Regions from separate parts of the Mesorhizobium sp. M0854 genome, predicted to be linked through region 3. Evidence: predicted binding sites of a transcription regulator. Region 3 holds the regulator's gene; each other region holds the start of a gene.

Region 1 (2,201 bases), 100 kb from region 3:
AAGGCCGCGACGCCCTTGTATTCCTCGTCCGACTTGTTGCCGAACACCCACAGGCTGGCACCGCCCGGCGTCGTGTTCTGCGGGGCACCCTTGGCGTCACTGTCGTAAGGAAGCTGGCCGATGCCATAGTTCATGCCGGACTTGACGATATCGCCGAGGCCGCCCGACGATTCGGTGAAGATGCCGCATTCGCCGGCGAGGAATATCTGCTTGGCTTCGGAGGTGCGCCCGCCATATTTGAATGTGCCGTCCTTGGCCAGGTCAGCGAGCGCCTGGAAGTGGTTGACGAAAATCGGCGCATTGATCTTGAGTTCGACATCACCGCCGGCCAGGCCATTCTGCTGGGTGGCCCAAGGCACGTCATTCCACGCCGCGAAATTCTCCAGGTGGATCCAGGTCAGCCAGGTCGAGGTATAGCCGCAAGGGGCGGCGCCGCTCGTCTTGATCTTCTTGGCAGCTTCCCACACCTCGTTCCACGTCTTGGGCGGATTGTTCACGTCGAGGCCTGCCTTCTGGAAGATGTCCTTGTTGTAATAGAGGATCGGCGAGGAAGAGTTGTAGGGGAACGATAGCATGGTGCCGTCCGGCTTCGAATAATAGCCGACGATGCCGGGCAGATACTGGCTCTTGTCGAAAGTCATCCCGGCGCCGGTCATCACATCGGCCACCGGCTTTATCGCACCCTCGGCCGCCATCATCACGCCGGTGCCGACGTCGAACACCTGGAGGATATCTGGCGCTTGCCCGGCACGAAAGGCAGCGATGCCGGCATTCAGCGTCTCCGGATAGGTGCCCTTGAACACCGGAACGAGCTCATAGTCGCTCTGGCTGGCGTTGAAATCCTTGGAGATCTTGGCGACGACCTCGGCGTTGGCGCCGGTCATGGCGTGCCACCAGCTGATCTGCGTGACGGCGAAGGCGGAGGTGGTGGAAAGCAGGGTCACGGTGGCGGCGATACCGGCCGCAAAGCCGAAGAACTTCATGTTTCATCTCCCGTTTGTCATTGGCGAAAGGGGCACTTCCGCAAAGCCAATATGTGGCGCTGATGACAATCGGACAACGGTTTTATTGCGGATCAATGAACATCATTCCTTCCTAAAGTGCACTCGCTACTGAAACCGGGCGCCAGAAATCACATCACCGTCTTTTCGGCGCAGCGGCGTCGGTTTTCCCCCGAAAAGACCCGCCTCATGGCCCACGGGTTAACCATTCGTTAAAATCTCCAAGAGCTAATCCGTCACACCTCCCCTGTTAATTTTGGCAGACCGAGTGAACCAGGATGCTGACGGTCTATAATTGTATTGTAAGTCAGCACGATCCGAGACTGGTTGCGCTTGCCGCACTCATCTGTGGAATTTCTTGCTTCTCGGCGGTTAATCTCCTTAAGCATGTCGGCCGATCGACCGAGCGAAACCGGCTTGTCTGGCTGATGATCGCCGCGGCCTCGACCGGGTTCGGCATATGGGCGACGCATTTCATCGCCATGACCGCGTTTACGCCGGGAATACCGAACGCATACAATCCGGGATTATCCGCCTTTTCGCTTGCCGCCGCCGTTATCATGACCGCGCTTGGGATGTGGGTCGCCACCTTGCGCCGCGGCATCGACCATTTCCTCGTCGGTGGCGCCATTCTGGGCGGCGCCATCGCGACGATGCACTACATCGGCATGGCAGCTTTCGAGGTCGAAGGCCGGGTCGTATGGAACCTGCTCCTTGTCGCGATATCGCTTCTGGCCGGCGTGACCCTCGCGGCACTGGCGCTCCTTGTCGTCTTGCGCCGTCCGTCAGCGCTCGCGACTTTCGGCGGCGCCGCGCTTTTGACGCTGGCGATTTGCAGCTTGCATTTCATCGCGATGGCCGCGGTGTCGATCATTCCGGATTCCTCGATTGAAATATCCGAACATTCCATCGAGCCCATTTCCCAGGCCTTTGCCGCAGCGGTCGCCAGCCTGATAATCCTTGTGCTATCGGGTGCCGCGCTGTGGATCGACCTGCGCTTTCGCCGCCAGAAGCTCGAGGCCGATCGCATGCACGATCTCGCCAATGCGGCGGTGGAAGGTCTGATCGTTTGCGATGGCACCCGCATTGTCAGCGCCAATGACAGTATGGCGAAGCTGACCGGAACAGCGACAGCCACCCTGAACACGATGCAATTCGGCGAGCTTTTCGACGGACAGAGCGCAGCCGATATGTCCGGCT
Region 2 (2,201 bases), on a different contig from region 3:
CGCAACGCCCTGCGTGCCGATTTCGACCATGTCGCCGCCTCGATCCGCAACGGCGCGCTGCCGCTGGCAAAGCTGGTCACCCACCGCACCACGCTTGGCGAGACGCCGCACGACCTGGCCCGCTGGGCGCATGAGAAGTCCGGCCTGATCAAGGCCGTCATTCAAGTCGGATGATGCCAGGGCTGCCGCATCTCAGAGCGCCGACAATTTGAGCTCGATCCGCTCGGCCGGGAAGCGCGACTCCGAAAACTGTATCGGCTGACCGTCGGGCGTGACGTTGACGGCGACCGTCACCAGCACGATGGCGCCGGGCTGCAGGTCGAGGTCAGCAAGGTCGGCGGCATCGGCATGGCGCGCCGACAGCACGGTCGATTGCCTGAGATAGTCGTCGATGCCGAAACGTGCCAGCGATGCGGTGATCGAACCGGTTTCCGCCATGGCGGCATCGATGCCGGCAAAGCGCCTGGCATCGAACCAGCCGGCCGCGCGGGATACCGGCATTCCATCGGCTTCGCCGCGCGTTTCCAGGCGTATCACATCGGCCCCCGTCGCAAGGCCTAAGCCCTCTGCGACACGACGGTTGGCCGGCTCGATCGATGACGCGAGCAAGGTGATATGCCGCTCGGACGCCTGTCCTTGCAATCCCTCGGAAAAGCGGGTGCGGGCGCCGATCGGATAAGACAGCAGCTTGCGCGACAGCACGAAGGTGCCGCGCCCCTGCTCCGCCCTGAGCACACCCTCCTGCACCAGCGCTGCGATAGCGCTACGCACCGTGTGGCGGTTGACGCCATAGCGTCCGGCCAACGCGATCTCCGGCGGCAGCGCGGCATTCTCGGGAAAATCGCCGGCGGCGATCGAATGCAGGATCTGGTCGGCGATCTGCCGCCACAGCGCGACACCGCTGCGCCGCTCGATGCTGTTGGCTCGTCCGATCATCTCCCGCCCCAATTCCTCGCGCCGATCTTTCGGTCCGTGTCTCGTGCCCGTCATGGACACGCGCTAGATAATGGATATAATTTGTATAGTTGTCTATATCAATAGACAAATGAAGGCAGACGAGGAGCACCGGCCATGCGAGGACGGGAAGCGCGAGAGCAGGCCGAGCGCAAGGCCGTGATGGCGACGCTGGCGCAATCGGCCGGCGACGACATCGTCCGCCTCTGGGACGAAGCCGGCCTGCCTTGCGAAGCGGAACTTCTGCGTGGCCCCGAAACCGGCCTGGTTACGGTACGCGGCCGCATCGGCGGCGGTGGTGCCCCTTTCAATGTCGGCGAGGCGACGGTCACCCGTGCCACGGTGCGGCTTGCGTCCGGCCATGTCGGCCACTGCTACGCGCTCGGCCGCGACAAGCAGAAGGCAAGGCTGGCGGCAATCGCCGATGCGCTGTGGCAGGACCCGGCCCACCGCAATGAGGTCGAGACCAGGATCGTTGCGCCCTTGCAGGCGGCACTGGCCAAGGCGCGTGAACAGCGCCGCGCCGAGACGGCGGCGACCAAGGTCGATTTCTTCACCATGGTGCGCGGAGAAGACTGATGGATATCGCCACTCAATCCATTGAAGGCGGCTTCGCCGATCCGGTATTCAATGCCCAGACCGTATTCCGTGCCGTCATGGACGCGATGGCGCGGCCGGGCAGCGTCCAGCCCTTGCCGGCCCTTGCCCACCCACCGGCGCCGCTGTCGGCCACCGCCGGCGCCGTTGCGCTGGCGCTGTGCGACAACGACACGCCGCTCTGGCTCGACCCGGCTTTGCAGGTGTCGGCGGTGAAATCCTGGCTTGGCTTCCATACCGGCGCGCCGCTGGCCAACACCCCGGCCGACGCGCATTTCGCGCTGATCGCCACGCCGGCCGAGATGATGGCGCTCGACGGGTTTTCGCAAGGCACCCAGGATTATCCCGATCGTTCGACGACGCTGATCCTCGAGGTCGGCGATCTCGTCTCCGGCGCTGCGCTGCTGCTCGAAGGCCCGGGCATCGAGAAGACGGCGACGATCGCGCCGGCGCAAATGCCGCGCCATTTCGTCGAGCAATGGAAGCAGAACAACCAGCGTTTTCCGCGTGGCGTCGATATCATCCTCGCCACGTTCGACGCAATTGCCTGCCTGCCGCGCACGACGCGCATCAATATGATGGAGGCGTAGCATGTATGTTGCGGTAAAGGGTGGCGAAGCGGCCATTCGCAACGCCCACAAACTGCTCGC
Region 3 (2,201 bases):
GGAACAGCGCCGGCTGGACACGCTGACTATGCCGCGCGACGAGCTGATCCGTGAATGCATGGCCATCGTCCGGCGCCGGCTGCAGGATCCAGATCTTGACGTCCGCAGTGTCGCCCGCATCGCCCTGGCGATTCAGGGCATTACCGACTCCCCTGCACGCGCCATGCTGTGGTCGCCGATCACGCCGCAGACCGACATCGCCTTTGCCGACATGCTGGAGGACGAATTCGGCATCCCGGCAACGGTGGAGAACGACTGCAACATGATGGCGGTGGCTTTGCGCTGGCGCAATCCGGATCGCTATCGCGATGACTTCATCGCCATCCTGCTTTCGCATGGCATCGGCATGGGGCTGGTGCTGAAGGGCGAACTGTTCACCGGGACGCATTCCTCGGGCGGCGAATTTGGCCACATGATCCATCGTCCGGGCGGCGCGCTCTGCCGTTGCGGGCGGCGCGGCTGCATCGAGGCGTATGCCGGCAACTACGCCATCTGGCGCAACGCCAGGCAGATGAGCGAAGACAGCGAACCGGTCGCCGACGTCAGCGACGCCGACATGCGCGCACTGGCGGCCCGGGCGCGCGAGAAAGATGGGCCGGAACGCGAGGCCTACCGCAAGGCCGGCGAAGCGCTGGGTTTCGGTCTCGGCTCGCTGTTCGCGCTGATCGATCCGGCACCGGTCGCGATGGTCGGCGCCAGTGCCGCCGCCTTCGATCTGATCGAGCCGGCCTTGCGGAAGGCAATCGCCCAGACCGCCGGCGGCCAGCATTCAGGCTCGATCTCCTTCGATACAGAGCCGAACGAATTGCCTCTGATCCGCGAAGGCTGCGCGATGCGGGCGTTAAGCTTCGTCGACCAGGAGATTTTCGCGCCGGGCGCGCAAATGAGGCCCAGCGTCAGAAAGAACGTAGCCTGACCAGGCGGGTCAATCTTCCCTGATCGCATAGCCGGCGCCGCGGATGGTGCGGATGACATCCGGCATCCGGCCGTTGTTGACGGCTTTGCGCAGCCGCCCGACATGCACGTCGACGGTGCGTTCGTCGATGTAGATTGTCTCCCCCCAGACATTATCGAGTAACTGGCTGCGCGAGAAGACACGGCCCGGATGCCGCATCATGAACTCGAGCAGCCGGAATTCGGTCGGCCCGAGCCTGATTTCGCTCTTCTTGCGATAGACCCTGTGCGATTCGCGATCGAGCACGATGTCGCCGACCTTCAGCACGCTGGACAGCACTTCCGGCTTGGCGCGCCGCAGCAGCGCCTTGACCCTGGCCATGAATTCCGGTGTCGAAAACGGCTTGACCAGATAGTCGTCGGCGCCGGTCGAAAGACCGCGCACCCGGTCGCTCTCCTCGCCGCGCGCGGTCAGCATGATGATCGGCAGCCGCTCGGTTTCGGGGCGCACCCGCAACCGACGACAGAGCTCGATGCCGGAAACCGCTGGTATCATCCAGTCGAGCACCAAAAGGTCGGGCACATTCTCCTGCAAACGGATCTCGGCTTCGTCGCCGCGTGTCACCACCTCGACCTGGTAGCCTTCGGATTCGAGATTGTAGCGGAGCAGCACACCCAACGGCTCCTCGTCCTCCACCACCATTATGCGTGGTGCGATCATCGGCTGGGCACCCCCATCATGTCACCGGTGCGGACATTGTCGTTTCGTCCTGCTTCGGACGATTGACCGGCAATTGCTCGCCGGTCAGCACATAATACGCATTTTCGGCGATGTTGGTGACATGGTCGCCGATCCGCTCCAGATTCTTGGCGCAGAACAGCAGGTGCGTGCAAGCGGTGATGTTGCGCGGATCTTCCATCATGTAGGTCAACAGCTCGCGGAACACGGACGTGTATTTAACGTCGATGCGCTCGTCGGCGGCACGAAGCTTGGCCAACGCGGCCGCATCGCCTGCAGCATATTCCTCGATGACACCCTGCACCTGGATGAGAACCAGCTGCGCCATCGCGTCGATGGAATGCGACAGGTCCCGCGGCGTGGCGCTGAGGCCGACCGCACTCACGCGCTTGGCGATATTCTTGGCAAGGTCGCCGATGCGTTCGAGGTCGCCCGCCATGCGGATCGCTCCGACCACATGGCGAAGATCGTGGGCCATCGGCTGGCGTTTGGCGATCAGGGTGATGGCGCGGTCGTCCAGTTCGCGTTGACGCGCATCCATGATGGCGTCGTCGGAAACGACGCGTTG
Region 4 (2,201 bases), on a different contig from region 3:
CGATCAGCGTGTCGACGATCCGCCACAGCCGGTCCTCGTCGCGGATCGGCGGTTCCGACCAGCCGCTGAGCTGGCGGGCGGTCGGCTGGTCACGGTGGTATTTGCCGGACAGCAACCCGCCGGCAAGCGGGCTCCAGACCAGCACGCCGAGCCCCTGGTCGACCGAGATCGGTAACAATTCATACTCGGCCTCGCGCGCTTCCAACGTGTAATGGATCTGCTGGGTGACGAAGCGTGGCTGGTGATGACGGTCGCTGATCCCCAGCCCCTTCATCACTTGCCAGCCGGAATAATTGGAGCAGCCGACATAACGGACCTTGCCCTGCGCGACCAGCGTGTCGAGCGCGGCGATGGTTTCCTCAAGCGGTGTCAGGCCATCCCACTCGTGCAGGAAATAGATGTCGATGACATCCGTCCTGAGCCGCTTCAGGCTCCTCTCGCATTCGCGGATCAGATGGTAGCGCGACAGGCCTTCATCATTGGGGCCTTTGCCGATCCGCATGCGCGCCTTGGAGGCGATCAGCACGTCGCCCTTGCGCTTGCCGCCAAGCGCCTCGCCGATGATCTCTTCCGACACGCCGTTCGAATAGACATTGGCGGTGTCGATGACATTGACGCCGGCATCGATGCAAAGGTCGATCATCCGGCGCGCCTCGTCGAGGTCGGTCTTGCCGACCGCCGAAAACGCGCCGCCGCCGCCGAACGTCATGGTGCCCATGGTCAGCGTCGAAACCTTCAGCCCGGAACGGCCGAGAGTGCGGTATTCCATGTCGTGTCCTCACAATTTATCGGGAAAGGGCGTTGCAGACGACAGCCCTCAATGAACCGGCTATTTGTAGGATAATTCGTTCCGCTTGTCGCCCGTTCCGCAGGGCAAGCTCGATCACATCTTGCGGATTGAAACGCACAGCCAGCGCAGTAGTGGCTGCAATAAAACCGTCATTGCCGGCCTATACTAACATCGGTCCAGCGCTTCGATTTCCGGCCGCCGGGCCGGGCGGCAGAGCGCCTGACAGCGGCCGGCAAGGCCTGTAAGCGGAGCAGCGTAAATGACCGAGATAAAACAGAATTCCCCGGCCAGGGACTGGCTGGAAGCGGAACTCGCCGACACGCTGGATGAAGACTATGAGCTGGAAATCTCGGAGCCGGCGCTGTCGATGGAGATCGCCAAGATCTACAAGAATGCACATCCGCCATCGATCGACCGCCTGCAGTATTTTCGCGATCTCATCACGCTGCAATCCGAGTTGATCAAGCTGCAGTCCTGGGTCGCCTATCACAAGAAGAAGCTCGTCGTGGTTTTCGAGGGCCGCGACTCGGCGGGCAAGGGTGGTGTTATCAAGCGCATCACCCAGAGGCTTAATCCGCGCATCTGCCGCGTCGCAGCACTTCCGGCGCCGACCGAGCGCGAGAAGTCGCAATGGTATTTCCAGCGCTACGTTCCGCATCTGCCGGCCGGCGGCGAGATCGTGCTGTTCGACCGCTCCTGGTACAACCGCTCCGGCGTCGAGCGGGTAATGGGCTTTGCCCAGCCGGATCAGGTCGAGGAGTTCTTCCGCGACGTTCCGGATTTCGAACGCATGCTGGTCCGCTCAGGCATTACGCTTGTCAAATACTGGTTTTCGATCACCGACGAGGAGCAGCAGATGCGCTTTTTGATGCGCATCCATGACCCGATGAAGCAATGGAAACTGTCGCCGATGGACCTCCAGTCGCGCGTGCGCTGGGAGCAGTACACCAAGGCCAAGGAAGAAACGTTCGCCCGCACCAATATCCCGGAAGCCCCGTGGTTCATCGTCGAGGGCAACGACAAGAAACGGGCACGGCTGAACTGCATCGACCATCTCCTCAAGCAGATGCCCTATGAGGAGGTGCCGCACGAGGAGATCACACTGCCGGAGCGCGTCTTCAATCCCGAATACGAGCGCCAGGTACTGCCGCGCGAACTGTATGTGCCGGAGAAGTACTGACTAAAGCGGCGAGGAGGGCGCCGCTCCATGGCGGCACCCTGCAACAAGCTAGGTGCGCTCGATGATGACATGCGTGGCCTTCGGCGTCGCGACCTGCTCGCTGCAGCGATAGCCGAGCTTGGGCATGTCGATGCCGGCAAAAAGGCTCTCGCCGGCGCCTAGCAGGACCGGTGAGATCGCCAGATGCATTTCGTCGATGAGCTTTTCCTTGAGATATTGCCGGATCGTAGA

Evidence for each region. The regulator PhoB, encoded in region 3, activates phosphate uptake and scavenging genes when phosphate is short. The targets are predictions, from matches to a motif close to TGTCATNNANCTGTCAT.
Region 1: a site for PhoB is predicted at 1,046-1,062, ahead of ugpB (sn-glycerol-3-phosphate ABC transporter substrate-binding protein UgpB). Genes of this name have one in related genera too.
Region 2: a site for PhoB is predicted at 974-990, ahead of phnF (phosphonate metabolism transcriptional regulator PhnF). Genes of this name have one in related genera too.
Region 4: a site for PhoB is predicted at 927-943, ahead of ppk2 (polyphosphate kinase 2). Genes of this name have one in related genera too.

Annotation. Positions count from the first base shown of each region.
Region 1 covers NZ_JAMYOL010000010.1:116,234-118,434, reverse strand. The annotation lists gene ugpB (sn-glycerol-3-phosphate ABC transporter substrate-binding protein UgpB) at 1-983, opposite strand, end outside; gene NKH99_RS17690 (bifunctional diguanylate cyclase/phosphodiesterase) at 1,280-2,201, shown strand, end outside.
Region 2 covers NZ_JAMYOL010000002.1:22,049-24,249, reverse strand. The annotation lists gene NKH99_RS03010 (zinc-binding alcohol dehydrogenase family protein) at 1-174, shown strand, start outside; gene phnF (phosphonate metabolism transcriptional regulator PhnF) at 193-936, opposite strand; gene phnG (phosphonate C-P lyase system protein PhnG) at 1,072-1,533, shown strand; gene phnH (phosphonate C-P lyase system protein PhnH) at 1,533-2,141, shown strand; gene NKH99_RS02990 (carbon-phosphorus lyase complex subunit) at 2,143-2,201, shown strand, end outside.
Region 3 covers NZ_JAMYOL010000010.1:11,471-13,671, reverse strand. The annotation lists gene NKH99_RS17105 (ROK family protein) at 1-916, shown strand, start outside; gene phoB (phosphate regulon transcriptional regulator PhoB) at 926-1,615, opposite strand; gene phoU (phosphate signaling complex protein PhoU) at 1,632-2,201, opposite strand, start outside.
Region 4 covers NZ_JAMYOL010000003.1:499,937-502,137, forward strand. The annotation lists gene NKH99_RS08175 (aldo/keto reductase) at 1-769, opposite strand, end outside; gene ppk2 (polyphosphate kinase 2) at 1,050-1,970, shown strand; gene NKH99_RS08185 (dihydrofolate reductase family protein) at 2,019-2,201, opposite strand, start outside.